3 regions of the Nocardioides panaciterrulae genome follow, and region 1 is predicted to be linked to each of the others. Evidence: predicted binding sites of a transcription regulator. Region 1 holds the regulator's gene; each other region holds the start of a gene.
What was found. Region 1 encodes LexA, which represses DNA repair genes until DNA is damaged. Its sites were predicted from a motif close to TCGAACANNTGTTCGA; they were not measured.
Positions count from the first base shown of each region.

Region 2: BJZ21_RS07715 (DUF6504 family protein) is a predicted target of LexA. The motif match lies at 5,754-5,769, and genes of this name have one in related genera.
Region 3: ruvC (crossover junction endodeoxyribonuclease RuvC) is a predicted target of LexA. The motif match lies at 3,814-3,829, and genes of this name have one in related genera.

Region 1 covers NZ_JACCBG010000001.1:3,531,575-3,541,438, forward strand. Annotated here, with positions in the region: gene gad (glutamate decarboxylase) at 1-17, opposite strand, end outside; gene BJZ21_RS16780 (ATP-binding protein) at 112-1,197, opposite strand; gene BJZ21_RS16785 (hypothetical protein) at 1,331-1,675, shown strand; gene BJZ21_RS16790 (LysM peptidoglycan-binding domain-containing protein) at 1,865-2,275, opposite strand; gene BJZ21_RS16795 (RNase A-like domain-containing protein) at 2,557-4,008, shown strand; gene BJZ21_RS16800 (contact-dependent growth inhibition system immunity protein) at 4,028-4,324, shown strand; gene BJZ21_RS16805 (hypothetical protein) at 4,409-4,786, opposite strand; gene BJZ21_RS16810 (DUF6318 family protein) at 5,215-5,802, opposite strand; gene BJZ21_RS16815 (SDR family oxidoreductase) at 5,929-6,771, opposite strand; gene lexA (transcriptional repressor LexA) at 6,945-7,673, shown strand; gene BJZ21_RS16825 (phosphatase PAP2 family protein) at 7,764-8,582, shown strand; gene BJZ21_RS16830 (ATP-dependent DNA helicase) at 8,589-9,864, opposite strand, start outside.
Region 2 covers NZ_JACCBG010000001.1:1,641,468-1,651,331, forward strand. Annotated here, with positions in the region: gene BJZ21_RS07680 (polyprenyl synthetase family protein) at 1-237, opposite strand, end outside; gene metF (methylenetetrahydrofolate reductase [NAD(P)H]) at 345-1,235, shown strand; gene BJZ21_RS07690 (purine-cytosine permease family protein) at 1,239-2,687, opposite strand; gene BJZ21_RS07695 (phytoene desaturase family protein) at 2,839-4,140, opposite strand; gene BJZ21_RS07700 (ArsC/Spx/MgsR family protein) at 4,166-4,528, opposite strand; gene BJZ21_RS07705 (YbaK/EbsC family protein) at 4,542-5,015, opposite strand; gene BJZ21_RS07710 (hypothetical protein) at 5,138-5,605, shown strand; gene BJZ21_RS07715 (DUF6504 family protein) at 5,903-6,271, shown strand; gene BJZ21_RS07720 (SAV_6107 family HEPN domain-containing protein) at 6,283-6,756, shown strand; gene BJZ21_RS07725 (DNA polymerase III subunit alpha) at 6,765-9,864, shown strand, end outside.
Region 3 covers NZ_JACCBG010000001.1:2,322,285-2,332,148, reverse strand. Annotated here, with positions in the region: gene BJZ21_RS10985 (antibiotic biosynthesis monooxygenase) at 11-625, shown strand; gene pgsA (phosphatidylinositol phosphate synthase) at 667-1,293, shown strand; gene pdxS (pyridoxal 5'-phosphate synthase lyase subunit PdxS) at 1,381-2,313, shown strand; gene pdxT (pyridoxal 5'-phosphate synthase glutaminase subunit PdxT) at 2,307-2,915, shown strand; gene BJZ21_RS10965 (YebC/PmpR family DNA-binding transcriptional regulator) at 2,947-3,714, shown strand; gene ruvC (crossover junction endodeoxyribonuclease RuvC) at 3,845-4,447, shown strand; gene ruvA (Holliday junction branch migration protein RuvA) at 4,444-5,043, shown strand; gene ruvB (Holliday junction branch migration DNA helicase RuvB) at 5,048-6,121, shown strand; gene yajC (preprotein translocase subunit YajC) at 6,329-6,619, shown strand; gene secD (protein translocase subunit SecD) at 6,621-8,414, shown strand; gene secF (protein translocase subunit SecF) at 8,414-9,661, shown strand; gene BJZ21_RS10930 (adenine phosphoribosyltransferase) at 9,658-9,864, shown strand, end outside.

The DNA of each region.
Region 1 (9,864 bases):
CTGCGCCACACCGCCATCACCCCAGCCTCGCCGGGGTCGGGCGCGCTGCCCTCACCCGCAGCTGACGATGCGGGGTACGCCGGGGGTCGGCGGCCGCGGCGTACGACGGGGTCAGCCGGTGCGCGAGGAGTGCCCGCCGACCGAGGCCAGCTCGAGCGCGAACCAGGCGGTGGTGCCGCTGGCGTCGGCCTCGGAGCCCCACCGGTCGGCGAGCGCGTCGACCAGCATCAGCCCGCGCCCGGACACGCCGAGCGGGTCGTCGTCCTCGCCCAGCGCGACCTCCATCGTCGGGTCGCCGGCGCGGCTGGAGCCGCCAAGGTCGCGGACCACCACGGTGAGCACCTCGGCCTCGAGGTGCAGGGTCAGCTCGGAGCTGGTGCGGGCGTGCATGACCACGTTGGTGACCATCTCCGACAGGCAGAGCTGGGCGGTCTCGACCAGGTCGTCGTCGACCCCCCACTCGGCGAGGTGGGCGCGGAGGAACTGGCGGGCCGCGCCCGGCGCCCGCGGGTCGCCCTCGAGCAGGAGGCTGCGGCGTTCGCCGCTCCCGACCAGCGCCGGGTCATCGGGGGTCGCGTCGCCCGGGCCCCGCCCGGAGGTGACCCGGACCCGGCGTACCGCCTCGGCGACCCGGCGGGCCGTGGCCTCCATCAGGCTGCGGTGCTGCTCGGTGAAGGGCTGTGGGCTGTCGTAGAAGACGATGAGGCCGCCGATCGGGGAGCCCAGGCCGGGCAGCGGCCAGGCCGAGAGCGCGCGCACGCCGCGCTCGCGCTCGTGGGCGACGAGCTCGGTGAACTGCCGCTCGAGGTGGTCCAGGTCGCCGAGCACCGGTTCGCCGGTGCGCACGACCGCGGTGAGCGGCACGTCGTCGTAGGCGTCGATGTGGCACCACTCCGGCCCGCCCCCGGTGGTCGGCCCGGTGGCCGATTCGGTGGTCGATTCGGGGGTGGACTCGGTGGCCCGATCGGTGGCGGTGAACTTGAGCCGGCGGCCGCCGCCCTCGGTCAACGCCACCCCCACCCGGACCACGCCGGGCAGCTCGCCGAGATCGCGGATCAGGCAGCGCGCGATCTCGTCGACGTCGCCGGCGCTGCGCAGCGAGAAGCCGAGCCGCGACAGGTGGCCGAGCGGCTCGTGGGGTACGTCGTCCAGTTGTCCCCCGGCGTCCCCCGCCGGCGGGGTCCTTCCCTGCACCACGAGTCACAGCCTAGGGCAGATCCCCGACGCATGTCCGGGCGCAAGGACCTTGACTTTTCCGCCCGGCTCCGCCGGCGGTGCGAATCTCAGCCCGGCGCCACGCGTCGGGCGAGGATCGGCCACAATGGCGGCTGTGGCGACTCGGGGAAAGCGCGCAGGTCCGAGGCGGGCGCCTCGACAGGGCCCGTCGCTGAGCCGGCCACTGCTCGGGCTCGCGCTCGGCGTGACGCTGGCGGTGGTGGCGTGGGGCTACCTGGTGTACGCCGCGATCGACTTCGGCTCGGCCGCCCGCGACGGAGACTCGGGCGCCTGGATGTTCCTCGGGATCGCGTCGCTGGGGGCGGTCGCATGCCTGTTCGTCGGACTGATGCTGCTCGCCCGGCTGCTGCGAAGGCTGGGGGTCACCCGTGACCCGTCGGCGCCCGAGGAGCCACCGGCCGCGCCGCGCCCGGTGGGCGGGCGGCGCGCCGCCCGCTGAACCTGCGCCCGCGGCCCGCTGGGTACGTCGGGCCGGCTGACTCGGTCGAGCCCTCGAAATGGGCGGACCGGGCGGCTGCTGGGAAGCCGCGAGGGGCGGGGCCACCGCGGCCCCGCCCCTCGTCTTCCCCGGTTCCGCCAGCCGGGGTCGAGGTCGACTGGCGGAAGTCTTGCGGTCGCTGCGCGGAGCTCAGCCGTGCAGCGGCACCTGGAGGCGCTGGCCGGACTGGAGCGCCGCGGAGTCGAGCGCGTTGAGGTGCTCGATCTTGTCCACCATGGCGCGCACCTGGCCGTCGTCGGCGATGTCGGCCGCGATCTGCCACAGGGTGTCGCCCGGGGCGACCATGACCACCCGAGTCGGCTCGGGCTGCCCGGCCTGCTCGGTGGCCACCGAGCCGGCCGCCCACAGCACGCCGAGACCCAGCACCACGAGCAGCGCGAGCGCGAAGACCACGGCCCGGCCGCGCCGGGTGAGCCGCACCTGGCCGCTTCCGCTCGCCTGCCGCACCGGTGGGGTGGGGAGGCCGCGGACGGGACGCGCCTCGCGGCCGGGGGCGGCGTAGCTGCTGCTCATCGTGGTGCTCATCGTCATCGTGCTCATCGGGACCTCCTGGGGAAGCGGCGGTCTGCCTGGGTCATCGGTTCGGCCTGCCTGTCGAGGAATGTCTAGTGGCGGCCACCGACAGTCCGGGGAAGACTGGTCTGGACCGGTCGACCGTCACATCCTCGATCAAACGTTCGATCGAACGTATGTACGAGGCTAGAGCAGGTGTTCGAACGACGCAAGCATCTGACGAACATTTGTTCGAATCACGACCGACGTCGTCAACGTGTCGTCGGGCGTTATCCACAGATCGCGTCTCGGTCCCCCACGCCGGCCCGATGGGCGGCATCGTGGGGTCGTCCTGGTTCCGGTCCGGCTCTGGAGGCACGCCGATGGTGGTGCTGCAGATCGACGGCGGTGGCTACCGGACCGCGAGCACCGCCCTCACCGAGGCCAACCAGCTCACCGCCCTGGCCCACACCCGCCTGGTCGCCACGCTGGCCGGGTGCGGCGGGATGGCCGGCGACGACTCGACCTCGCTCGACTTCGCCGCGGCGTACGACGCTGCCGCCGCCGAGGCGGTCGGTTCGCTGGCCGACCTGGTCGCGTCGTACGCCGGGCTCGGGCGGCTCACCCACGCGACGCTGGCCAACCATGCGCGCGCGAACGCCCGCGCGGTGATCGGCGGCGCCACCGTGTACGACGGGGACCGGCTGCCCGACCACGGCTATGTGAGCGTGCTGCCGGGCACGCCGCCTCCTGCCCGCGGCGCGACGGCGCTGCCCGCCCTGCCCGCCCAGGTCGACTGGATCCTCGACCACCTCCAGGGCTTCGCCTGGCCCACCGCCGACGCCGCCCGGCTGCGCCGCGCCGCGGCGGCGTGGCGCTCCGCCGCCACCGCGTTGGCCGACCCGATCGGCTGCTGCGACAGCGCCGCCCGCGGCCTGTGGCTCGAGCGCTCCCCCGAGGTTCCCCTCGCCCTCGGGGCCACGGCCCGCCTCAGGGCCCACACCGAGGACGTGGCGTCCGCTCTCACCGCCCTGGCGACGTCCTGCGAAACGTACGCCGACGCCGTCGAGGCCAAGCACGCCGAGATCCTGGACCTGGCGGGCTGGGTGCTGGAGCAGGTCGTCGAGGGCGTGGTCATCTCCGTCGCCCTCGGCTTCCTCACCGGCGGCGCCGGCACCGCGGCCGGCCTGGCCGCGGTCGCCGCCCGAGTGGCGGCGGAGTCACCCCGGTTCGCGGCCCTGCTCGAGGCCCTCCGCGTGCTGGCCGAGGGCTGCGCCACCACCGTCCGCGCCGCGCGGGACGCTCTCAGCACCACGCGACTGAACCTCGTGAAGTTCAGGGAGGCCGCCGTTGCCCGGTCGCTCGCCCAGGGCGAACGAGGTGAGATGCGACTGTGGTGGACGCGCGGGAGGGGCTGGTTGCAGCAGCACGAGGACGCCGGCGGCCACCTCCTGGCAAGACATGTCGCCCGCAAGGACGAGCAACTGGTCGAGCGACTGTCCCGGGAGCCCAAGCTCCGCTTCGCCTCGACGTTCCCCGACCAGGACACCGCAGAGCGGGTAGTCGCCCGAGTCCTCAGGTCTGAACGAGAGAAGCTCGACGCGTGGCGCTCGTCTTCGGAAAGGGTCCTGGCACTGGAGGCCGACCTCGGATCCGTGACCGGCAGGACCGCCAATCGTGCCGGCGAGCTCTTCGACGTCACCGGCGTCCGGGTCGTCCTTGTGCGGGACGCCGGGATGCCCGAGGGTTTTCGCATCCACACCGCCTATCCCAGGCCGTGACCCGATGAGAGGACGAAGGATGGAGACGCCGGCACTCGAGCACCTGATGAGGGCCTACTTCCACCAGGACTTCGACCTGCTGGGCGACCTCTGGGACAACGTCGATGCGTTTGTCGCCGGGGCTCCCCAGCTGGCTCCGCTGCTTCCTGACGAGGTCTCCTGGGTCCTGCGCACGCATCACACGGACGCGGAGCTCGAGGCGTTCCTCGACGGTCTGGGCTGCGAGTTGTCACTCGCTGACGAGGAGGGCGGCTATCGCGGCTGCCTGCTCGAGATCGCCCGGCGGGTCCAGCGTGACCTGGCCGGACGTCACTGACCTCGCCGGGCGGTAGCCGGACGAGGGCCGACTTCCTTTGCGGCGGATCCCACCCCTCTGGTGCTTGCGATCCGCCCCAAACCGCTACTGGTAGGAGACCAGCACCGGCCGCGCGGTCCGCACCTGCAGCCGGACCGGGCTGCCGGGGATCGTGACGGTGCCGTCGACGTCTCGCCACGCTCCGCCATCCACGCGGAACTGCGCCGCGTAGGTCGTGTCCACGCTCGGACTCACACCACCCTTGGACTCGTAGGCGTGGGTGATCTGCAGGTCCGGGTAGGGCGCCCCCGCGTTCGAGGTGGCCAGGTCCGCGCCGTCCCCGAACCGCCAGTGGAACTGGCTCGGCCAGATCCGCAGATCGACCCTGCGACCCAGCAGCTGCACCGTCCTGGTGAACGGCTCCTGCTCGGTGTAGAAGTTGGTCCGGAAGTTGACCAGCGTCTCCCCACCCGGCGGCTGCACCCTCAGCTGCGACCCCGGAAGGCCAACCCTGCGCAGCGCCTGGAGCACCAACGCCTGCGTGATCTGCGGCTGAGGTGCAGGCCCCGTCTGCGTCGGACACGAATAGTAGGAGTCGCGCAAACTGCCATCGGGTCCCACGAACAGCCATCTGGTCATTGGCGTTCCGTCCGGGCAGACCATGACGTCTGCACACAGAGCCAGGCCACCTTCGGCACAAGCGATCTCTTGGTGCCACACACCCTCGGCGACGCCCGTCGACCGTGCACCATTCGCTGCCCCGCCCTCGTACTGTTCAGCCGAGGCGCCGACGTAGAAGAAGTTGCCACGAGAACCGGCCTCGGTCGAGCCGTCAGCGAAGGCCGGGTGGCACGCCGCAGTCGTGATCAGCAGCAGGGCCGGTAGAGCCGACGACATGAAGCGCATCAGCATTAGGAGACGTCCTCCCAATAGCCGATTGACCAATGGGTGTCGAGCAGGTCAACGAGAAAGCGAGCGTGCACAACGCTTGGCGGATAGACCTCATCGTGCTTGTCGCCGGGGCGCTGGACCACCTGTTTGCTGTTTCGGATCGCGACCCTCACCTGATAGGTCGGCGGGTCGACAGACACCCGGAATGTGTGAAACCCGGAGAGCGAGGTGCCGCCACCGCGGATCCGTCCCCCCTGCTCATACAGGACATCAATCGCCCTTATCCCACCGTGGCACGCCTTACAGCCGGGGCTCCCCAGATGGCTCAGGCCGGATGTATCGCCAGTGGCTTGGGCGTAGTCCGCCATCTCCCAGTAGAACCGCACGAACGCCTCAGCCCCAGCCGCGGTGTGCTTCTTCGCAGCCGCCGGCATGACCGGCTTCACCGGTCCCGACGGCGTCGCACTCGCCGACGCCGACGCCGACGCCGACTCCGACATCCCCGACGCAGGCGCGACCTTCGGCACCGGATCCTGCGACGAACACCCGCCCAGGGCGCAGGCGAGGAGGAGGCCGAGAGCGGCGAACGCCGACCGAGAGCGCTCCATCCACGGATCCTTCCCCCGAAGCCGCGGCCCGGCGAGGGGCCGCGGAAATGCACATTACGGAAGGACCCACGACCTGGGAAGGCCCCGCCAGACCGCCTGTGGACAGTCCCGAATGGCCGGCCCCGGTCAGTTGCTGCCGGCGCGGCGCTGCAGGGCGCGGCGGCCCCGGGCGACGAAGACCCCGAGCGCCTTCGCGGTCACCGAGGGCGCCAACGCCGATGCGCGGATCACACCGCCGCGCCACGGCGGCAGCGAGCGGACCACCCGGCGCGAGCCCACCAGCGCGACCGCCGCCTCGGCGACCTCGTCGACGCCGAGAATCCGCCCGCCGGAGAGCACCAGCAGGTTGCCCAGGCCACCGGGGGTCTGGCCGTCCAGCATCGCGGTCTGCACGCCGTCCGGGCACAGCGCGTGCACGCGCACCCCGCGCGGGCTCTCCACGTCGCACGACATCGACGCGGAGACGATCGCGGCCTTGGTCGCGGCGTACACCGAGTAGCCCGGCACCGGCCCGAGCCCCGCCAGCGACGCGGTGTTCACGACGTCGCCGCCGCGCCCGGACTCCGCGAACGCGGCCAGCGCCGCGCGCATCCCCCACAGGGTGCCCAGCAGGTTCACCTCGACCAGGCGGCGCACCGCCTCCTCCGACAGCTCCGCGAGCCGGCCGTCATCGCCGACCCCGGCGTTGTTGAACCAGGCGGTGAGCACGCCGTACGACGCTGCCTCGACCGCCGCCGCCCGGTGCGCCTCGGGGTCCCGGACGTCGAGGCCGAGCCCGGCGACCGCGCCGATCTCCCCGGCCGTGCGGACCGCGCCCGCGGCGTCGACGTCGGTGAGCACGACCGCGTACCCCCGCGCGACCATCCGCTCGGCGATCCCGCGCCCGATCCCGCGGGCACCACCGGTCACCACACAGCTCTCCCCGCGCGCACCCGCGGCAGGGTGCGCCGCACCGCTCGCTCTGGCCATGCGGGGAGTCTGCCGCAACGGGCGGAGACCGACGCGGCGGAGGCCGCGACAGCCCGGTCCGTCAAGGCGACACGCCTTCGAACAGGTGTTTGAATCATCCGGCCGGTTCCGCTACCGTCGGGACGTCGCCCGCACCACCGGGCCGCCCGCCCGCACGACATGGAGGCAGCCGCATGGCCCCGAAGAAGACGCCGTCCGACAAGGTCACGCAGCTGCCCGACGGCCCGCCGGACGCCACCGGGCTGACGCCGCGCCAGCAGCGGGTCCTGAGCACGATCAAGAACTCCATCGAGCGCCGCGGCTACCCGCCGAGCATGCGCGAGATCGGCGACGCGGTCGGCCTGACGAGCTCCTCCAGCGTCTCCCACCAACTGCGGGTGCTGCAGGAGAAGGGGTTCATCAAGCGCGACCCGAACCGGCCGCGCGCCATCGAGGTGTTCCTGCCCGAGGTTCTCGCGGCCCGGCGCTCGATCTCGGCCGCCGAGGAGACGTCGTACGACGAGACCGGCGTCGGCGACGCGATGCCCGCCGCGCAGTACGTGCCGGTCGTCGGCCGGATCGCCGCCGGCGGCCCGATCCTGGCCGAGGAGCGCATCGAGGACGTCTTCCCGCTGCCCAAGCAGCTGGTCGGCGACGGCCAGCTGTTCCTGCTCGAGGTCTCCGGCGACTCGATGATCGACGCAGCGATCTGCAACGGCGACTACGTCGTGATCCGCCAGCAGCCGACCGCGGTCAACGGCGAGATCGTGGCCGCGATGATCGACGGCGAGGCCACCGTGAAGACCTTCCAGCGCAAGGACGGCCAGGTGTGGCTGCTCCCGCACAACCAGGCCTACGACCCCATCGACGGCACCCACGCCACGATCCTCGGGAAGGTGACCGCGGTCCTACGGCGGATGTGACGGTTGGGACGTAATGTCCTCCTCAGGATGACCTCCGGGTAATACTGGGTTTGCACAACCATTGATTTCCCGGAGAGTTTTCACGTGAGCATGCCGTCCCTGACCGCGATCGCGGGTGTCCGACAGCGGTACCCGCGCCTGACGCGCGGCGTGCTCGAACTGGTGCTCGTGCTGGTGCTGTGGCTGGGCTACAGCCTCTCCCGGCTCCTCGCCGACACCGCGATGACGCCCGCGCTGCAGCGCGCGCACGGCCTGCTGCACATCGAGAAGCACCTCGGCCTCCACTGGGAGGTCCCGCTCAACCAGCTGTTCAGCGCCCACGAGGTGCTGGGGCTGCTCGGAAGCTACTGGTACGCCGCGCTGCACTACGTGGTGACCTTCGCCGTGCTGGTCTGGCTCTACCTCCGCGGCCGGCACACCTACCTCCCGGCGCGCCGGGCCCTGGCGATCGCCACGATCCTGGGGCTGGTCATCTACCTGATGCTGCCCACCGCTCCGCCGCGGTTCCTCGGCGGCTACGTCGACGTGCTGGACCTGCACGCCGCCGCCGGCTGGTGGGGCACCGACGCCTCCGCGCCGCGGGGGCTCGGCGGCCTGACCAACCAGCTCGCGGCCTTCCCCTCGCTGCACGCCGGCTGGGCGCTGTGGTGCGCGATCGCGCTGCACCGGCACGCCCGCTGGTCGTGGGTGAAGGTGCTCGGCTGGCTCTACGCCGTCGGCACCGCCGTCGTGATCGTCGGCACCGGCAACCACTGGGTCCTCGACGTGCTGGTCGGCTGGCTGGTCATCGTCACCGGCTTCATGGTCGCCGACGGGCTGCCCGTCCGCGCCGACCGCGACCGCCGGGGCCGCATGGGGCCGCCGGACGGGGCGCTGGCCAACCGCCGCGCGCAGCTCGCGGTCGACTGAGGCGCGCTACCCCTCGGCCAGCCGGGCCAGCGCCTTGCGGACCACGGCCGGGTCGGTGGTGGTCCACATCGGGGGCAGGCTGGCCTTGAGGAAACCGCCGTACCGCGCGGTGGCCAGCCGCGGGTCGAGCACCGCGACCACGCCGCGGTCGGTGGTGGTGCGGATCAGCCGTCCCGCGCCCTGCGCCATCAGCAGCGCGGCGTGGGTCGCGGCGACCTGCATGAACCCGTTGCCGCCGGCCTTGTCGGCCGCCTTCTGCCGGGCACTCATCAGTGGGTCGTCGGGGCGCGGGAACGGGATCCGGTCGATAAGCACCAGCTGGCAGGTCTCGCCCGGCACGTCGAGGCCCTGCCACAGGCTCAGCGTGCCGAACAGGCAGGTGTGCGGGTCCTCGACGAACTGGCGGGCGAGCTCGGGCAGCTGCGCATCGCCCTGGGCCAGCGTGGTCAGGTGCGGCAGCCGCTCGCGCACCACCTCGGCCGCGGCCTCGGCCGCCCGCCGGCTGGAGAACAGCCCCAGCGTGCGGCCGCCGGCGGCGTCGACCAGCTCGACGATCTCGTCGAGCTGGGCCTTGCCGAGGCCGTCGCGGCCGGGCGGCGGCAGGTGCCGGGCGACGTAGAGGATCGCCTGCTGGCCGTAGTCGAACGGCGAGCCCACGTCGAGCCCCCGCCAGGGCAGCGCGTGCTCGGACAGCGCGCCGCCGACCGCCGCGCCCGCGGCGCCCTCGGTGACCCGCTCGCCGGGCTTCAGCCCGACGCTGCCGGCCACCGAGTTGAAGTCGCCGCCGAGCATCAGCGTCGCCGAGGTGAACACCACCGTCTTGTCGGTCAGCAGCTTGTCGCGCATCGGGCCCCAGACCTGCAGCGGCGCCACGCAGAGCCGCGGCGGCACCCGGCTCTGCCCGCCGCTGCCCCCCTCGGAGAGCCACAGCACGTCGGACTCGAGGTCGGCGGCCATCCGCTCGGCGTACGCGAAGACCTCCTGCACCGTGCCGCGCGCCTGGGTGCGGCCGGCGTCGGCGTCACCGGCGTCGCTCTCGCGGGGGTACGCCGAGAGGCAGGCGCGCGCGGCGTCGCGCACCAGCACCAGCGCGTCGGCCAGGTGCTGGGGCAGCCGCTCGAAGCGGCCTGGGTCGCAGCCGTCGATCGCGTCGCGCAGCGTCTCCCCCGCGTCGGCGAGGTCGTCGGCCTCGGACCCCTCGACGAACCGCTGCGAGCGGCGCGCGGCCCGCTCCACGTCGGGCGCGGAGAGCTCGTCGGTCGCGGCCTGGGTGACCCGGGCG
Region 2 (9,864 bases), 1.9 Mb from region 1:
CTCGGGGCGCTCGACGGCGCCGGGGTCGACGGCGAGGTGGCCCCAGTAGCAGAACGCCGCGCGGAAGCGCTTGCCCCCTGAGACCGAGGCGCGGGCCTCGTCGACGAGACGGGCGGCGTCCGGCCCGAGCGGCGCGAGCCGCTCGGCCTGCTCGTCGAGGAACGCCGTCAGCGCGGCCTGGACCCGGTCGCGGAACCCGGCGCTGTCCCAGCCGCTGTCGCACCCGCTGCTCGTCACGGCGACGACACTAGAGGGTGCGGCACCGGCCCGGACCGGCAGGTGGACCGGCGCTCGGACTTGGACATCGCCGGTCCAGAGCTCGCGGCGAACCTAGACTTCGCCCCATGGAGAGCGGACGCGGGCGCAGCATGGCCGACCTGATCGGGGGCGGGGAGCGCTCGTTCTCCTTCGAGTTCTTCCCGCCGAAGGACGCCGCGGGGGAGGAGCAGCTCTGGCGCGCGATCAGCGACCTCGAGCCCTACCGGCCGACGTTCGTCTCGGTCACCTACGGCGCGGGCGGGTCGACGCGCGACTCCACGGTCCGGATCACGGGTCGCATCGCGCGCGAGACCTCGCTCACGCCGATGGCCCACCTCACCTGCGTCGGCCACACCCGCGCCGAGCTCGAGACCATCCTCGACCGGTACGCCGAGGCCGGTGTCCACCACGTGATGGCGCTGCGCGGGGACCCGAGCGACGGGCCACGGGCGCCGTGGACCCCGACCACGGGGGGACTGACCTACGCCACCGAGCTGGTCGAGCTCGCCCGCTCGCGCGGCGACTTCCGCATCGGGGTGGCGGCCTTCCCCGAGGGGCACCCCACGGCCGCGTCCCTGGACGCCGACGCCGACGTGCTCGCCGCCAAGGCCCGCGCCGGGGCGGAGTTCGCGGTCACCCAGATGTTCTTCCGCGCGGAGGACTACTTCGGCCTGGTCGAGCGGGTGCGCGCCCGTGGCGTCGACCTCCCGATCCTGCCCGGGATCATGCCGATCCTGAACCTCAGCGCGATCCGCCGGCAGGGCGAGCTGATCGGCGCCGACGTGCCGGCGTCGGTCGTCGGCCGGATCGCCGCCCACGACGGCGACCCGGCCGCGGTCCGGAACGAGGGGGTCAAGATCGCGGTCGAGCTGTGCGAGGAGCTGCTGGCGGGTGGCGCTCCCGGCCTGCACTTCTACACGCTGAACCGCTCGCGGGCCACGCTGGAGATCTTCGAGGCGCTCAACGTCACCGTCTGAGCCTCACCGGGAGCCGGCGGGCTCCGCCGTGCCGTCCGCGCCGTCGAGCGCCGCCACCTCGGGGAAGCCGATCATCTGCTCCGGCGCCCGGTGCTGCCGGCCCGCCCACACGTAGTAGACGAGCGCCGGCACGGCCAGCCCGACCAGCCAGGAGATGTCCGCGCCCCCGAGCGCCTTGGTCACCGGACCGGTGTAGAGGGTCTGGGCCAGGAAGGGCACCTGCACCACGATGCCGACCGCGTAGGTCACCAGCGCCGCGGCGTTCCAGCGGCCGTAGCGCCCCTCGGGGTCGTAGAGCGCCGGGAGGTCCACCTTCTCCTTCGACACCAGGTAGTAGTCGGTGAGGTTGATCGCGCTCCACGGGGTGAAGACCATCAGCAGCAGCAGCACGAAGTTCTTGAAGTTGCTCAGGAAGTCCGCGCTGGCCCACAGCGCGATCGCCATCGACGCCAGCAGCATCACCACGATGAAGGCCGCACGGGCCCCCTGTCCCATCCGGCGCTGACCGGTGAAGGCCGTGACGGAGGTGGCGGCGCACATGAAGCTGCCGTAGGCGTTGAGGCAGGTGACCGTCAGCTTGCCCACCACGATCAGCAGGTAGATCAGGGCCGCCACGGCAGCCGGGCCGGCGAGGTCGCCCAGCCACGCCACCTGGCCGGAGAGGAACGCGTCCCCGGCGACCGCGGCCACGACGGCACCGAAGGTCATCGACACCTGCGAGCCGAGCACGCTGCCGGCGAAGGTGCCCCAGAACGTGTGCCGGGGCGGGGTGTCGGCGGGCAGGTAGCGCGAGTAGTCGGCGACGTAGGGTCCGTAGGTCAGCTGCCATCCCGCGCCGAGGGAGACCGCCAGCAGGAACGTGGCGAAGTCGAAGGTGGGGTGGGCGAAGGCCGCGCCGACGTCGTGCTGGGTGAACAGGCGGACGGCGAGGTAGCCGAAGCCGATGATGCCGAGGACCGAGGCGACCCGGCCCACGGAGTGGATCAGGTCGTGGCCCACGATCGCGATCACCGCGACCAGCGCGATGAACAGGCAGATCCCGACCGCGGGCGCGTCCACGCCGAGGAACGCGTTGATCGCCTGCCCCGAGAGCACGGTCCCGGTCGCGGTGAAGCCGAGGTACATCACGATCACCAGGACCAGGGGGACGACGGCGCCGAAGACGCCGAACTGGGCGCGGCTGGAGATCATCTGGGGCAGTCCCAGTCGTGGGCCCTGCGCGGAGTGCAGCGCCATCACGGCGCCCCCGAGCACGTTGCCCAGGAGCAGCCCCACGATCGCCCACAGGGCGTGGGCGCCGAAGACGACGGCCAGGGCGCCGTCGACGACGGCGGTGATCTGCAGGTTGGCGCCCAGCCACAGCGTGAACTGGTTGGCGGGGGTGCCCTGCCGCTCGGCGGCCGGGATGGCATCGATCGAGCGGCGCTCGATCCGGGGCGCATGTGCTGCCATGGTGGTCCTTCGGTCCAGTGGCCCGGGAGTCGGGCCGTGACGGTGACCAACGACACACCCTGTGGTGGGTGGTTGGAGAGCGGATCCCGCAAGAACCGTCTCGGATCCGAGACTTATCGGGCGTCGGGTGCCCGGCCCGGGGGAGCCGGGGTCAGGCGGGGCCCACGGCCTCGGCGACCAGGGCGGCGGAGAGGCCGACGAAGGGCAGGCCCGAGCCGGGGGTGGCGTGCGCCCCGGCGGCGTAGACCCCGGGCACGGGGGTGGTCGGACCGAGACGGCGGCGCACCGTCGCGCGCCCCTGCCACCGCACCCCGAGCGGCGAGCCGCCCCACTGCTCGACCAGCTCCCGGGGGGACCGGTCGAGCCTGGTGACCAACTGGCGGCGGACGTCGATGCCGTGGCGTGCCAGCGCCACCAGCACGTCCTCGAGCAGCGTGCCGCGGGCGTGGATCGTCCACCCGGTGTGGCCCGCGGGGGCCCGGCCGCCGGGCCGCACCACCAGCAGCGGGTCCCCGTGCAGCACCAGCTCCGGCGGCAGGTCGGGGACCGGCCCCTCGAGGCCGACGTGGCTGACGGACGGCGGGATCGCCGGCATGGTCCGCTCGACGTACGGCGCCAGCGTCGGAAGCCGTCTCGGGTCCACCGCGCAGACCACGACCTCCGCGTCCAGCTCGCCGTCGGGGGTGACCACCGCGACCACCCGGCCGTCCCGGACCACCAGGTCGCGGACCTCGGTCCCGGTGTGCACCTCGACCCTGCGGGTCGCCAGCCGCCGCTCGAGGGCGGCCGCGAGCGCCGTCATGCCGCCGACGAGCGTCCAGCCGCCGAAGCGCTGCTCGACGTAGGAGGTGACGCCGAGCCAGGCCGGCACGTCGCGCAGGTCGTGCCCCTCGGCGACGAACGGGTGGCCGGCGACCAGCCGCAGCCGCTCGTCGCGGAACGCCTTGCGCAGGCTGCGGCGCAGGGACTGCCGGCTCGCGAGGACCGGTGCCAGCTCCGGGGACAGGTCGTCGCGGTCCCAGGGGTGCTCCAGGTAGTTGCGGCGCAGCACGTCCCAGACCTCGGCGTGCGCGCGGACGTGATCGGTCCAGCGCCGGCCCAGCCCCTCGCCGAGGGCGTCGAAGGCGCGGAGCTGCGCCCCCCGGGACCCACCGGGGAGCGCGAGCGAGGTGCCGTCCTCGAAGCGGTGCTCGCGGATGATCTCGAGGGGGACCAGCTCCAGCTCGCGCTCCAGGGGCCGCCCGGACTTGCGGAACAGGTCACGCACCACGGCCGGCAGCAGCGCGCTGGTGGGCCCGCCGTCCCAGGCGAAGCCGTCCGCGCGGACCTCGGCGAGGGCACCGCCGAGCTGTCCGGCGCGCTCCAGCAGCGTCACCTGGTGGCCGAGCTTGGCGAGTCGTGCCGCCGCCGCCATGCCGCCGAAGCCGCCTCCGAGCACCACGACCCGCGCCATGGCGTGCACCCTACGGCGCGGTGGCTCAGCCGGGCCGCTCGGCGTCGATCACCCGGGCCAGGGAGCCGGCGTCGCGGCCGACCACGGTGGTGCCGTCGTCGGCGGTGAGGATCGGACGCTGGATCGCGCGCGGGTGCTCGGCGAGCGCGGCCAGCCAGGCCTCGCGGGCGGACGCGTCGCGCGGCAGGTCGATGCCCGCCTCCCGGGCCTCCTTCTCGCGGGCGATGTCCCACGGCTCGAGCCCGAGCCGGGTCACCACCTCGCCGAGCTCGCCGGCGGTCGGGGTCTCCTCCAGGTAGCGACGGACGGTGTATCCGACGCCGGCGGCCTCCAGCTCCGAGACCGCCGTGCGGCACTTCGAGCAGGCGGGGTTCAGCCAGATCTCCATGGTCGGCCCCGGCTCACTCGACCTCGACCACGGTCGCGCCGGTGAGCGCGAGGAGCTCGTCGTACGACGTGGAGAACACCGCCGCGGGGTGTCCGGCGGCGGCCCAGACCACGTCGTACTTCTGCAGCCAGGAGTCGAGGTACGTCGGGACCGGTGCGGGGTGGGCGAGGGGGGAGACCCCGCCGATCACCTGCCCGGTGTGCTCGCGGACGAACTCCGGCGTGGCCCGCTCCAGCGCGGGGAGCCCGAGGCGCTCGGCCACCCGCACGGTGTCGACGCGGTGGGCGCCCGAGGTGAGGATCAGCACGGGGGAGCCGGCGGCGTCGAAGAGCAGGCTGTTGGCGATCGCACCCGTCTCGCAGCCCAGCGCGGCGGCCGCCAGTGCGGCGGTGTGGACCGAGTCGGGGAGAATGACGATCTCACCGGTGCCGCCCCGCGCGCGGTGCTCGTCTCGAAATCGGGTGATCGCGGGGTGCTCGGTGGTCATACTGCGACCCTAGCGAGAAGCGGGGCCGCCGATCCGCGGGTTCCGGCCCACGAGTTCCAGTCATGAGTTCCGGTCACGAGTTCCGCACGCGCCGTCACCGGTCGTGCGGGAGAGGAGAGTGCATGAGACGGCAGCAGCCGCGCTCGATCAGCGGTGCGATCGGGGTCCTGGCCGCGATGGTGGTGCTCAGTGGCCTGACCGCGCTGCTGACCGTGGTCTACCGCGACCGGCTCGTCCGGTCCTGGGAGACCGGCCACCCCGACGTCGGCGGCGCGCTGCAGCCACCGGCGTTCGTGCCGGTCGCGATCGTCCTCTTCTGCGTCTTCGCGCTGCTCGCGGGGGTGCTGGTCAGCTTCCTGCGCGGCGGGCATCCCTGGGCGCGGCTGGCGCTCAGCGGGCTGAGCATCTTCATGGCCGTGGTGTCGCTGGCGGGGCTCCGCTCGGACCCGCCCACGCTGTTCCTGGTGCTCCCCGTGGTGTGGGTGGCGCTCGACCTCGCCCTGCTGGTCTGCCTCTGGCTGCCCGCGACCAGCGCCTACGTCAACGGCTCCTGGGAGTCCGACCCGGCGCCGACGCGGCCCTCCGCCTAGGCCTGTCCCGACCACCTGACCCCGCCCGGGAGGACGGGGTCCTCGGCGTGCCCGACGCCGATCCTCGGTCCCCGCGCCCAGTCCCAGTCCCCAGTCCCCGATCGGTGTTGACGGGCTGTCCGTGGCGAGGTGTACCGTTCGGAGTAGTTCGAACAAACGTTCGACTCCGCCTGGTGGGGGCGACCTCGACCCCGTCCCCACCGGGCCGGCCCGGGCAGGCCCGGGCCGGCCGGCGGTCGGGCCTGCGGGCCCCGGGTCGGTGTCCGGGGTCGAGATCGGGCGCAGGAGGCGGCACGGATGAGGCGGTACGACGACCCCGTGGAGGTACGACGGGGACTGGTGACAGGCGTGGAGGGACCCGAGCAGTTCCTCTGGCGCGGACGGTTGTGGAAGGTGCGCGCCGTGCTCGCGCACTGGGTGGAGACGGCGCCGTGGTGGCAGTCCTCCGGCGTGCGTGCGGTGGTCGGCTCCGACGACGCCCGGGAGGGGGACCGGGCCGTGGGGCCGGCGGGGGACCTGCTGGTCGAGCGCGAGCTCTGGCGGGTCGAGGCCGGCCGCGGTGCCGGGCCGGCCGCCGGTGACGGGATCTCCGGGGGCGGCGGGGTCTTCGACCTCTCCTTCGACTGGTCCGACGGGCGCTGGCAGCTCGTCGGCTGCGTGGACTGAGGGGAGGAGCCATGGACGTCCTCACCCCCAATCCCACCCCCAACCCCAACCCCTACGCCCTGCCGGCCACGACCCACTCCTACCTGGCGCGGGCCGCGGAGTCGCTGAGCGAGGCGATGGCCGCCACCGAGGTGCCGACCCGCTACGCCTGCGCCCACGTGGCGGCGCTGCGGGCCACGGCCGCGTTGCTGGCGGCGCGCGCCCAGCCGGCCCCGCGCCGGCGTCCGCAGAGGAGCGCCTCCCAGAAGAATGCTTGGGTGCTGCTGGCCGAGGTGGCCCCCGAGCTGGCCGAGTGGGCCCACTTCTTCGCCGCCGGCGCCGCCAAGCGGGCGGCCGCGGAGGCGGGCTCCACCCGGGCGGTGAGCGAGCGCGAGGCCGACGACCTGGTCCGTGACGCGGACCGCTTCCTCGCGGTGGTCGAGCAGTGCCTCGGGCTGGTCCCGCACGCCCCGGCGGCGGTCCAGCTGGTCCGGCACGTGAGTTGAGGCGAGCCGTGACCGACCCGTTCCCCCACCTCCACGTGGCCTCCGGCTACTCCCTGCAGTACGGCGCGTCACACCCGCACACGCTGGTCGAGCGTGCGGTCGAGCACGAGATGGACACGCTCGCGCTCACCGATCGCGACGGCACCTACGGCGCGGTGAAGTTCGCCAAGGCGTGCCTGGCCGCCGGGGTCCGCCCGGTGCTCGGCGTGGACCTCGCCCACCGGCCGGTCCTGCCCGGCGAGCGACCGGACGGGCAACCGGCCGGGCGACCGCGGACCCCGGTCCGGGGCGGCGCCTTCCGCGACCCCCGGCTGCCCCGGGTGACGTTGCTGGCCGCCGGCCGGGCCGGGTGGGCGGCCCTGTGCCGGCTGGTCTCGGCCACGCACCTGGCCGGCGAGCGCGGGGCCCCCGTGCTCGACCCCGGGCTGCCGGAGGTGGCCGAGCTGCTCGGCTCCGGTGACCTGCTGGTGCTGCTGGGGCCGGCCTCGGAGCTGGGGACCGCCGCGGCGCGTCGCCGCGACGACCTGGCCCGGGCCGCCCTGGCCCCGTGGCGCGCGCTGGTGCCCGCGGAGGACCTGCTCGTCGAGCTGGTCTCCCACCGGCGCGGCGCCACGGGCGGGGGCTGGGGGCCGGGGAGCGCGCCCCACGCGGCCCGGATGGCGGTGCAGGCGCGGGAGGCCGGCCTGCAGACGGTGCTCACCAACGCGGTCCGCTACGCCGACCGCGCCGACGCCCCGACCGTCGACGTCCTCGACGCCGCCCGGCGCCTGGTCGCGCTGGACCGGCGCCACGTCGACCGGGGCAACGCCGAGGGCTACCTGAAGTCCGGCAAGGAGATGACCGAGGTCGCCGAGGAGGTCTGCCGGCTCGCCGGCCTGGCCGCCGACCCGGCCGCAGAGGCCCGGCGGCTGCTCGCCCGCACCCGCGCGGTGGCCGACCGGTGCGCGCTGGACCCCCGTGCCGACCTGGGGCTGGGGGAGGTGCACTTCCCGGAGTTCCGGCTCGCCGGCGGCGAGGCCACGCGCCGGCCCACCCCGGGGGCGAGCCCGGCCGACGCGCTGCTGCGGGCCCGGTGCGAGAGCGCATTGGGCGACCGCTACGGCTCCGCGCCGAGGCAGGTGGTCTGGAAGCGGCTCGACGACGAGCTGGAGATGATCCGCGGGCTCGGCTACGCGTCGTACTTCCTCACCGTCGGCGACGTCACCGACCTGATCCGCGAGATGGGCGTGCGCTGCGCGGCCCGCGGCTCGGGCGCCGGCAGCCTGGTCAACTACCTGCTCGGCATATCCGGGGTCGACCCGATCCGCCACGGCCTGCTCATGGAGCGGTTCCTCTCACCGCTGCGCCAGGCGCTGCCCGACATCGACGTCGACGTCGAGTCCGCCCGCCGGCTGGAGGTCTACGAGCGGATCCTCGACCGCTACGGCGGGGAGCGGTGCGTGTGCGTCTCGATGATGGACACCTACCGGGTCCGCCACGCCGTGCGGGACGTCGGCGCCGCGCTGGGCATGCCGCCCGGTGAGATCGACGCGATCGCCAAGGCGTTCCCGCACATCCGGGCCCGCGACGCCCGGGTGGCGCTGCGCGAGCTGCCCGAGCTGCGCGCCAGCGGGCTGGGGGAGCAGCGGCTCGACCTGATGTTCCGGCTGGTCGAGCGGCTCGACGGGCTGCCCCGCCACATCGCCGTGCACCCGTGCGGGGTGCTGCTCTCCGACGCCACCCTGCTCGACCGCACCCCGGTGGAGGCGTCCTACGCCGGCTTCCCCATGAGCCAGTTCGACAAGGACGACGTCGAGGACCTCGGCCTGCTCAAGCTCGACGTGCTCGGCATCCGGATGCAGTCCTCGATGGCCCACGCCCTCACCGAGATCCGGCGCGTCGACGGCGTGGAGATCGACCTCGACGACGAGGAGCAGGTGCCCTTCGACGACGCCGAGACCTACGCGATGATCTCGAGCGCCCGGACCCTGGGCGTCTTCCAGATCGAGTCGCCCGGCCAGCGGGAGCTGGTCGGCAGGTCCGGCATCGAGTCCTTCGAGGACATCATCACCGACATCTCGCTGTTCCGGCCCGGGCCGGTCAAGAGCGACATGATCACGCCGTACCTCGACGCCAAGCAGGGCTGGCGGGCTCCGTCGTACCTCCACGAGGACCTGCGACCGATCCTCGGCCAGACCCACGGCGTGGTGGTCTTCCACGAACAGGTCATCGAGATCATCGCGCGCTTCGCCCGGCTCTCCTACGCCGAGGCCGACGAGGCCCGGCGGGCGCTCGGTGACGCCGACGGGATGGCCCAGACCAAGCTGTGGTTCTTCCCCCGGGTGCTGGCCCAGGGCTACTCCCTGCCCGTGGTCGAGGGGATCTGGCGGATCCTGGAGGCGTTCGCGTCGTTCGGCTTCTGCAAGGCCCACGCCGCGGCGTTCGCGCTGCCGACCTTCCAGTCGGCCTGGCTCAAGGCGCACTGGCCGGCCCACTTCCTGGCCGGCGTGCTCACCCACGACCCGGGCATGTACCCCAAGCGGCTGATCCTCGAGGACGCTCGCCAGCTCGGCATCGCCGTGCTCGGGCTCGACGTGAACGCCAGCGAGAAGGAGTACGCCGTCGAGCGACTCCAGCCGCGGCCTCTCGCGGCGGTGTCGTCGCTCGACGGGCGCTCCGGCGCCGCTCGTGGGCAGGAGTGGGACTACGGGATCCGCCTCTCTCTGGCCGAGGTGAAGGGCATCAGCGAGGCCGAGGTGGAGCGCATCGTCGCCGCCCGGCCCTACCACTCGCTGACCGACTTCTGGCACCGCGCCCGGGTGTCCCGGCCGATCGTGGAGCGGCTGGTGCTCGCCGGCGGCCTCGACTCCGTGCACGGCATCGGCGGCGGCCCCGCCGGCCCCGAGGGCGAGGTCCGCCGGCGTGGCCGGGTGACCCGGCGCGACCTGTTGCTGCAGGTCGCCGAGCTCGACCGGCACACCCGCGCGGTCGAGCGGGCCGGCCGGGGGCGCGGGCTGGCCGGACGCCGGGTCGCCGCCGCGGTCGACCCGGCCCGGGCGCGCGCGCTGGACGCCGCGGCCCGCAACAGCACCGACCCGGCGACCCGGGAGGCCGCCCCGGCGCTGGAGC
Region 3 (9,864 bases), 1.2 Mb from region 1:
AGGAGATCCCATGTTCGTTCGCTCCACGACCATCGACGGCGACCCGGCCGCCATCGACGCCGGCATCACGCACGTGCGCGACTCGATCCTCCCCACCGTCACCGCGATGGACGGCTGCCTCGGCATGGCGCTGGTCGTCGACCGCGAGTCCGGCCGCGGCATCGCCACCACCGCCTGGGACAGCGAGCAGTCCATGCTGGCCACGGCGGCGTCGGTCATGCCGATGCGCAACCGGGCCACCGAGATCTTCGGCGGGCCAGCCACCGTGGAGGAGTGGGAGGTCGCGGTGATGCACCGTGACCACACGAGCACGCCGGGCGCCTGCTGTCGCATCACCTGGACCAGCGCCACCGACATGGACGGTGTCGGCGACATGTGGCGCTCGACGGTGCTGCCGCGGGTGGAGACGATGGAGGGGTTCTGCAGCGCGAGCTTCCTCATCGACCGAGGCCGTGGACGCACCTGCGGCACGGTCGTCTTCGACTCCCGCGAGGCGCTCGAGGGCAGCCGCGAGGCCGCGGCCTCGATCCGGGAGCAGGCGGCGAGGGAGGCCGACGTCCAGTTCCTCGACGTGGCCGAGTTCGAGCTGGCGCTGGCGCACCTGAGGTTGCCCGAACTGGTCTGATGCGCGAGGTGGTCGCTCCGGACCGGTAGCCTGCGGCCACCATGCTCGAACGCTTCCGTGCCTTCTGGACCAGGTTCTTCTCGCCGATCGCCCGCCTGCTCATCCGACTGGGCGTGAGTGCCGACGCCGTCACGCTCGTCGGCACCATCGGCGTGAGTGCCGGGGCGCTGGTGTTCTTCCCGCAGGGGATGCTGCTCACCGGCGTCCTGGTGATCACGCTGTTCGTCTTCAGCGACCTCATCGACGGCCACATGGCCCGGCTGACCGGCAAGAGCAGCCCGTTCGGGGCCTTCCTCGACTCCACCCTCGACCGGATCGGCGACGGCGCGATCTTCGCCGGCCTCGCGCTCTACTTCGCCGGCGACGGCGACAGCCGGCTCTACCTCGTGCTCAGCCTGGTCTGCCTGGTCATGGGCGCGGTGACCTCCTACGCCCGTGCGCGGGCCGAGGGGCTCGGCTTCCAGGCCAAGGTCGGCATCGCCGAGCGTGCGGACCGGTTGGTGGCGATCCTGGTGATGACCGGGCTCTCGGCCATCTTCGACCTGCCGGTGCTGATGTACGTCACCCTGTGGGCGCTCGCCGCGGCCAGCACCATCACGGTCGTGCAACGGATCTGGGTCGTGCGCCAGCAGGCCCTGGCACTGCCGCCGGTGGAACCGACGGCCTGAGAACCAGGTCGGGGACCGCACCGGGACCGTGTCCACACGCGCTCCCCGAATGGGTCCGGCCCGGCGTGTCGCCGTACGATAGACGTCATGGTCGACACCCCCGAGAACACCCCCAGCACCCCCCTCGAGACCCCCGAGAACGGCACCGGCACCACGCGTGTGAAGCGTGGGATGGCCGAGATGCTCAAGGGTGGGGTGATCATGGATGTGGTCACCCCCGAGCAGGCCAGGATCGCCGAGGACGCCGGGGCGGTGGCGGTGATGGCGCTGGAGCGGGTGCCGGCCGACATCCGGGCCCAGGGCGGTGTCTCGCGGATGAGCGACCCGGACATGATCGACGGCATCATCGAGGCGGTCTCGATCCCGGTGATGGCCAAGGCCCGGATCGGCCACTTCGCCGAGGCCCAGGTGCTGCAGAGCCTGGGGGTGGACTACATCGACGAGTCCGAGGTGTTGACCCCGGCCGACTATGAGAACCACATCGACAAGTGGGCGTTCCCGGTGCCGTTCGTGTGTGGGGCGACCAACCTGGGCGAGGCGCTGCGCCGGCTCACCGAGGGCGCGGCGATGATCCGCTCCAAGGGCGAGGCCGGCACCGGTGACGTGTCCAACGCGGTCACCCACATGCGCACGATCCGCAAGCAGATCCGCGGTCTCGCCGCGCTCTCGCCCGACGAGCTGTTCGTCGCGGCCAAGGAGCTGCAGGCGCCCTACGAGCTGGTCAAGGAGGTCGCCGAGCACGGCAAGCTGCCCGTGGTGCTGTTCACCGCCGGTGGCATCGCCACCCCGGCGGACGCGGCGATGATGATGCAGCTGGGCGCCGAGGGCGTGTTCGTGGGCTCGGGCATCTTCAAGTCCGGCAACCCCGCGCAGCGCGCCGAGGCGATCGTGAAGGCCACGACCTTCTTCGACGACCCCGACGTGGTCGCCAAGGTCTCCCGCGGCCTGGGCGAGGCGATGGTCGGCCTCAACGTCGAGGAGATCCCCCAGCCGCACCGGCTCGCCGAGCGCGGCTGGTGACCGCACCCACCATCGGCGTCCTCGCGCTCCAGGGCGACGTCCGCGAGCACCTGCGGGTCCTCCGCGAGCTCGGGGTCGAGCCGGTCACGGTCCGCCGGGTCGCCGAGCTCGACGCCTGCGACGGCCTGGTGATCCCCGGCGGCGAGTCCACCACGATGGCGAAGCTGGCCCGGACGTTCGAGATCTTCGAGCCGCTGCGTGACCGGATCAAGCAGGGCCTGCCGGTCTTCGGCACCTGCGCGGGCATGATCCTCCTGGCCGACCGGGTCCTCGACGGGGCAGCCGGCCAGGAGACCTTCGGCGGACTCGACGTCACGGTCCGGCGCAACGCGTTCGGGCGGCAGGTCGACTCCTCAGAGCGGGACCTCGAGCTCGCCGGCCTGGCCGCTCCCGTGCACGCGGTGCTGATCCGCGCGCCATGGGTGGAGGAGGTGGGCGACGGCGTGGAGGTCCTCGCCCGGGTGGCCGACGGTCCCGCCGCGGGTAGGATCGTCGCGGTCCGGCAGGGCCCGCTGCTGGCGACGTCGTTCCACCCCGAGGTGGGGGGCGACTCCCGGGTGCACGAGATGTTCGTGGACCTGGTGCGAGAGGCCTCGGCGTGACGATGCGCGAACGGAAGACGAAGAGGGACTGATGTCTGGGCACTCCAAGTGGGCGACGACCAAGCACAAGAAGGCCGTCATCGACGCCAAGCGCGGCAAGATGTTCGCCAAGCTGATCAAGAACGTCGAGGTGGCGGCGCGGATGGGCGGCGGCGACCCCTCCGGCAACCCCACGCTCTACGACGCCATCCAGAAGGCCAAGAAGTCCTCGGTCCCCAACGACAACATCGACCGCGCGGTCAAGCGCGGCTCCGGTGCGGAGACCGGCGGGGCCGACTACCAGACGATCATGTACGAGGGCTACGGGCCCTCGGGCGTCGCGATGCTGATCGAGTGCCTCACCGACAACAAGAACCGCGCCGCCATGGAGGTCCGCACCGCCATGACCCGCAACGGCGGCTCGCTGGCCGACCCGGGTTCGGTGTCGTTCCTCTTCAACCGCAAGGGTGTCGTGGTCGTGCCCGCCGAGCAGGACGGCCGGATGGTCAGCGAGGACGACGTGCTCGAGGCCACCCTCGAAGCCGGTGCCGACGCGGTCAACGAGCTGGGTGACTCCTTCGAGGTCATCTCCGAGTCCGGCGACCTGGTCGCCGTGCGCCAGGCGCTCCAGGCCGCCGGCATCGACTACGACTCGGCCGAGGCGGAGTTCCGCCCCGACATGCAGGTCGAGCTCGACCAGGACGCGGCGGCCAAGATGTTCCGGCTCGTCGACGTGCTCGAGGACCTCGACGACGTGCAGAACATCTTCGCCAACTACGACGTCCCCGACGAGGTCATGGCGGCGCTCGAGGAGGAGTGACGACGCGGGGCGACGCGTCCCCGCACCGGCCGCGGTCTTCGTCCGAGCCGTGCCAGCGTGTCCTGCGGAGTCCTGTCCGCGCTCCCCGTTAGCGTTGCTCCGAACACACGTTCGGACGGAAGGCTGACGCATGCGCGTGCTCGGGATCGATCCCGGCCTGACCCGCTGCGGCATGGGCGTGGTCGAGGGCCAGGTGGGCCGCCCCCTGCACCTGGTCGACGTCAACGTGATCCGCACCTCGGCCGACCTACCGGTCGCCGAGCGGCTGGTGACGATCGAGAAGGGCATCGACGCCTGGCTCGACGAGTACGCCCCGGACGCGGTCGCGGTCGAGCGCGTCTTCGCCCGCTCCGACGTCAGCACGGTGATGGGCACGGCCCAGGCCAGTGGCATCGCCATGGTCGCCGCGGCACGCCGTGGGCTCCCGGTCGCGCTGCACACGCCGAGTGAGGTCAAGGCCGCGGTGTCGGGGAGCGGCCGCGCGGGCAAGGCCCAGGTCGGAGCGATGGTGACCCGGATCCTGCGGCTGGACGCGCCCCCGCGACCGGCCGACGCCGCCGACGCCCTGGCGCTGGCCATCACCCACATCTGGCGCGGCGGCGCGCAGGCGCGCATCGACGCCGCCGTGGCGGCCGCCGGCGCCGCCCGGCGTACCACTCCGCCTACCGCCCCGCGTACCACCCCGCCCGCCCGGCCGGCGCGCGCGGAAGGACCCACGAGGAGCAGCAGATGATCGCGTTCGTCCGCGGCCAGGTGGCCGCCGTGACCCTGTCCAGCGCCGTGGTCGAGGTGGGCGGTGTGGGGCTGGAGCTGCTGTGCACGCCGGGCACCCTGGCCACGCTGCGCCCCGGCCAGTCGGCGACGCTGCCCACGAGCATGGTGGTCCGGGAGGACTCGCTGACGCTCTTCGGCTTCCTCGACGAGGACGAGAAGACCGTGTTCGAGCTGGTGCAGACCGCCTCCGGCGTCGGGCCGAAGCTCGCCCAGGCGATGCTGGCCGTGCTCGGCCCGGACGAGCTGCGCCGCGCGGTCGCCGGTGACGACGTGAAGACCCTGACGAGGGTGCCCGGGATCGGCCAGAAGGGCGCGCAGCGGATCATCCTCGAGCTGAAGGACCGCATCGGCGCGCCGGTCGGGGCGCGTACGACGGCGCCGGGCACGTCCGCCGCCGCCCCGTGGCGTGACCAGGTCCACCAGGGGCTGGTCGGCCTCGGCTGGCCGGCCCGCGACGCCGAGAAGGCCGTCGAGGCGGTGGCCCCGCAGGCCGGTGACGCCCCTGACGTGGCGACGCTGCTGCGTGCCGCCCTGCGCACGCTGAGCAGGGCCTGAGCGCATGCACGACGAGGAGCTCGCGGCCGCCGAGGAGACCCACCTCCGGTCGTTGACCGCGGCCGAGGCGGAGGGCGACGAGCGGGCCGTCGAGGCGGCGCTGCGCCCCCGCACCCTGGACGAGGTGGTCGGCCAGTCCCGGGTCCGGGCCCAGCTCGGACTGGTCCTGGAGGCCGCCCGGCGCCGTGGCCGCGCGCCCGACCACGTCCTGCTCTCGGGGCCGCCCGGGCTCGGCAAGACCACGCTGGCGATGATCATCGCCGGCGAGATGGGCTCGCCGCTGCGGCTGACCAGCGGCCCCGCCATCACCCACGCCGGCGACCTCGCGGCGATCCTGTCGGGCATGAACGAGGGCGACGTCCTCTTCGTCGACGAGATCCACCGGATGTCTCGCCCGGCCGAGGAGATGCTCTACATGGCCATGGAGGACTTCCGGGTCGACGTGGTGATCGGCAAGGGCCCCGGGGCCACGGCGATCCCGCTGGACATCCCGCCGTTCACGCTGGTGGGGGCGACCACCCGGGCCGGCCTGCTGCCCGGGCCGCTGCGCGACCGCTTCGGCTTCACCGGGCACCTGGAGTTCTACGAGCCTCACGAGCTCGACCGGATCGTGCACCGCTCCGCGGGCCTGCTCGGTGTGGAGCTGACCGGGGAGGGGGCGGCCGAGATCGCCTCCCGCTCGCGCGGCACGCCACGGATCGCCAACCGGCTGCTGCGCCGGGTCCGCGACTATGCCCAGGTCAAGGCCGACGGCGTCGTGACCCGACCGGTCTCCCAGGCGGCGCTCGACCTCTACGAGGTCGACGAGCTCGGGCTCGACCGGCTGGACCGCGCCGTCATCGACGTGCTGTGCCGCCGGTTCGGCGGTGGACCGGTGGGCGTGTCCACGCTGGCCGTGGCGGTGGGGGAGGAGCGGGAGACCGTGGAGGAGGTCGCGGAGCCCTTCCTCGTGCGCAACGGGTTCCTCGCGCGCACCCCGCGGGGACGCATCGCGACGCCGGCCGCCTGGGAGCACCTCGGCCTCGCCGCCCCGGTCGTGGCGGCGCCGAGCGTGGACGCGCCGCTCTTCGAGGGCTGACGGCCGCCTGTCCGACGCCTCGTCCGGTGGCCGGTCGGGCTCCGGTCGGGCTCGGGTCGCGCACTGGCCGCCGCCCTGGCGGGGGAGGTCCGACGCGCCCGTGCGGCCGATAGCGGCCTGCGTCACAGTCGCAGTTACACTTTCCCGTCGGTCGGCACGGCTCGACCCTGCACACCCACCATTTCTCCCTGCTCGAGAGGTTCTCGCGTGTCCCAGCTCGTCTCGCTCCTGCCCCTGGTGGCGATCGCGCTGCTGTTCTGGCTGCTGCTGATCCGCCCGCAACAGCGGCGGGCGAAGGAACTCGGGCGCATGCAGGCCTCGTTGAAGGTGGGTGACGAGGTGATGCTCACCTCGGGCATCTTCGGAATCCTGCGGGACACCGGCGAGGACCAGGTCCACGTCGAGATCGCCGAGGGCGTGACCGTCAAGGTCGTCCGCGGTGCCGTGGGGCAGGTGGCACAGCCAGGGACCGCCGAGCGCGGTCCGGAGGAGAACTGACATGGCACGCAGGACCGCTCGCCCGGGTCGCACCCTGGTGGTGTTCTTCCTGGCGGTGGTGATCGCCTACGGGCTGGTGGCGCTCGGCGGCACCTGGAAGCCGGTGCTCGGCCTCGACCTCCAGGGCGGCACGCGCATCCAGCTCCAGGCCAAGGGCAGCCCCACCGCCCAGAGCCTCAACGAGGCGCGCGGGATCATCGACCAGCGGGTGAACGGCTCCGGCATCACCGAGGCCGAGGTCACGACCCAGGGCGGCAACCTGATCGTGGTCGAGATCCCGGGCAAGACCCGCCGCGACCTCGTCGACACCGTCAAGCGCCAGGCCCAGCTGCGGTTCCGCACCGTGGCGTGCACCGAGAGCCCGAGCGGCTCCACCGGCCCCTGCTCGCCCGCGGGCAGCGGCGCCCCGTCCGGCGCGGCCACCCTGCCGGGCGCGGGCAGCTCGCCGTCGACCGCGGGCGGGGGCTCGTCCTCCGGCCCGGCCAGCAAGGGCTCGGCCGGCAAGGGCTCCGGCGGCAAGAGCTCCGACGAGGGTGCGACGAGCTCCAGCAAGAACCGGCCGCCCTTCCTGATGGCCGACAAGCACAGCAAGAACGCCAAGACGAGCCCGAGCGCCTCGTCCAGCCCGAGCGCCTCGTCGAGCCCCTCGGCCAGCGACTCCGCCGGCGCCTCGTCCTCGCCGGCCCCCTCGGCCGGCGACTCCCCGGCCCAGGCGGCGCTGGCGTTCATGAAGAGCCCCGGCCAGGCCGCGATCAAGGCCTTCAACGCCTACAGCTGTCCGGCGAAGCAGCCGGTCAAGGACGACCCCACCCAGCCGTTGGTCACCTGCGGCACCGGTGACGACGCGCACACCAAGTACCTCCTCTCCCCGGCCGCCATCGAGGGCACCGACCTGAAGAGCGCCAGCGCCGGCATCCCGGCACAGTCCGTGAGCTGGCAGGTCAACCTCACCCTGGGCGGCGAGGGCAAGCAGGTCTTCGCCGACCTCTCGCGGGCCATGGCCGGCAGCCCCCAGCAGTTCGCCGTGGTGCTCGACGGCCGCGTCATCTCGGCCCCGACGTTCAACGGCGTGATCCCGGACGGCTCGGCCCAGATCAGCGGCAACTTCACCGAGGCCAGCGCCAACAGCCTCGCGACCAGCCTGAAGTACGGCGCGCTCCCGATCGCGTTCGACCAGGGCGCGACCCAGGTCGTGACCGTGGGTCCCTCGCTCGCGGGTGACCAGCTCTCCGCAGGCATCACGGCCGGCATCATCGGCCTGGTGCTGGTGATGATCTACTGCCTGCTCTACTACCGCGGTCTGGGCCTGGTCGTCGTCACGTCGCTGATCGTCGCCGGCATCGTGACCTACGCGATGGTGCTGCTGCTGAGCAAGGGCGCCGGCTTCACGCTCTCGCTGCCCGGCATCGCCGGTCTGATCGTCGCGGTCGGCATCACCGCCGACTCGTTCATCGTCTACTTCGAGCGCATCCGGGACGAGATGCGCGACGGCCGGTCGATGCGGGTCGCCGTGCAGGCCGGCTGGCGCCGGGCACGGAACACCTGCCTGGCCGCCGACGCGGTCTCGCTGCTCGCCGCGGTCGTCCTCTACATCTTCGCCGCCGGCGTCGTGAAGGGCTTCGCGTTCGCGCTCGGCCTCTCCACGATCATCGACCTGGCGATCTTCTTCTGGTTCACCCACCCGATGGTCACCTTGCTGTCCCGGTTCCGGTTCTTCAACCGCGGGCACAAGCTCTCCGGCCTCGACGCGGGCAATCTCGGCATCGACCGCATCACCGTGGAGGGGCGCGCCTGATGGGCAAGTTCTCACGAATCGGCAACGACCTCTACACCGGTCGCAAGTCGATCGACTTCGTCGGTCGCAAGTGGCTCTGGTACGCCCTCTCCGGCCTGATCGTGATCCTGGCGGTCGGCGGCCTGTGGGCCAAGGGCCTCAACATGGGCATCGAGTTCACCGGCGGTGCGCAGTACCAGGTCTCCCTGTCGTCGAGCCAGGTGAACCAGGCGGAGGCCGACAACCTGCGCAACGCGGTCGCGGCCAGCGGCGTGGACGCCGCCGCCTCACCGGTCGTGACGACCTCGGGCCCGAACTCGATCATCGTCCAGACCGAGCCGGTCAACGACGCGGAGAGCGCGAAGATCGTCGACGCGATCGTCAAGGAGACCGGCGTCGACCCCGAGAAGGCGATCTCGCAGGACGAGATCGGCGCGAGCTGGGGCAAGGAGGTCGCCAAGCGCTCGATCATCGGCCTGGGCGTCTTCCTGGTCCTGGTCGTCCTCTTCATCTGGGCCTACTTCCGCGAGTGGAAGATGTCGGTCGCGGGCATCGTGGCGCTCGCCCACGACGTGCTGATCACCGTCGGCGTCTATGCGCTGTCCGGGTTCGAGGTCACCCCGGCGACCGTGACCGGCGTGCTGACGATCCTCGGCTTCTCGCTCTATGACACGGTCGTGGTCTTCGACAAGGTCCGTGAGAACACCAAGGGGCTGCGCGAGCGGCGCACGACGTACGCCGCCGAGGCCAACCTCGCGGTGAACCAGACGCTGGTCCGCTCGATCAACACCTCGATCGTGGCGCTGATCCCGGTCGGCGCGATCCTCTACGTCGGTGCGGTCCAGCTCGGCAGCGGCTCGCTGAAGGACCTGGCGCTGGCGCTGTTCGTCGGCATGGCGGCCGGTGCCTACTCCTCGATCTTCATCGCGACCCCGCTGCTGGTGCAGCTGAAGTCCGGTGAGGACTCGGTCAAGCTGGCCGAGAAGCGCGCGAAGGCGCGGGAGCGGCACCAGGCCGACCGCTACGCCTCGGTGCCCGCGTTCACCGAGGACCTGCCGGCGGGGAGCGAGCGCCGGGAGGCGGCGGACCCCTACGACGAGGACGCCGAGGAGGCGCCGGTCGCCGGTGCCCCCGCCACCCCGCGCGCCCCGGAGGCGAGCGGCCGCGGACGGGTCGCCCCGCCCGCGCGCGGACCGGTACGACCCAGCGGCGCGGCCGGCCGGGCTCAGCCCTCCCGCCAGTCGCGCTCCAAGCGGGGCAAGAAGTGAACGATGACCTCGTCGGCGCGGCCCGCGAGGCGCTGGCCAAGCTGGTCGTCGACGTGCCGGACTTCCCCGAGCCGGGCATCCTCTTCAAGGACATCACGCCGTTGCTGGCCGACCACTCCGGCTTCGCCGCGGTCGTGGCCGCCCTGGCCGCGGCGGGCTGCGACGCCGACGGCACGCCGGTGGTCGACAAGGTGGTCGGCATG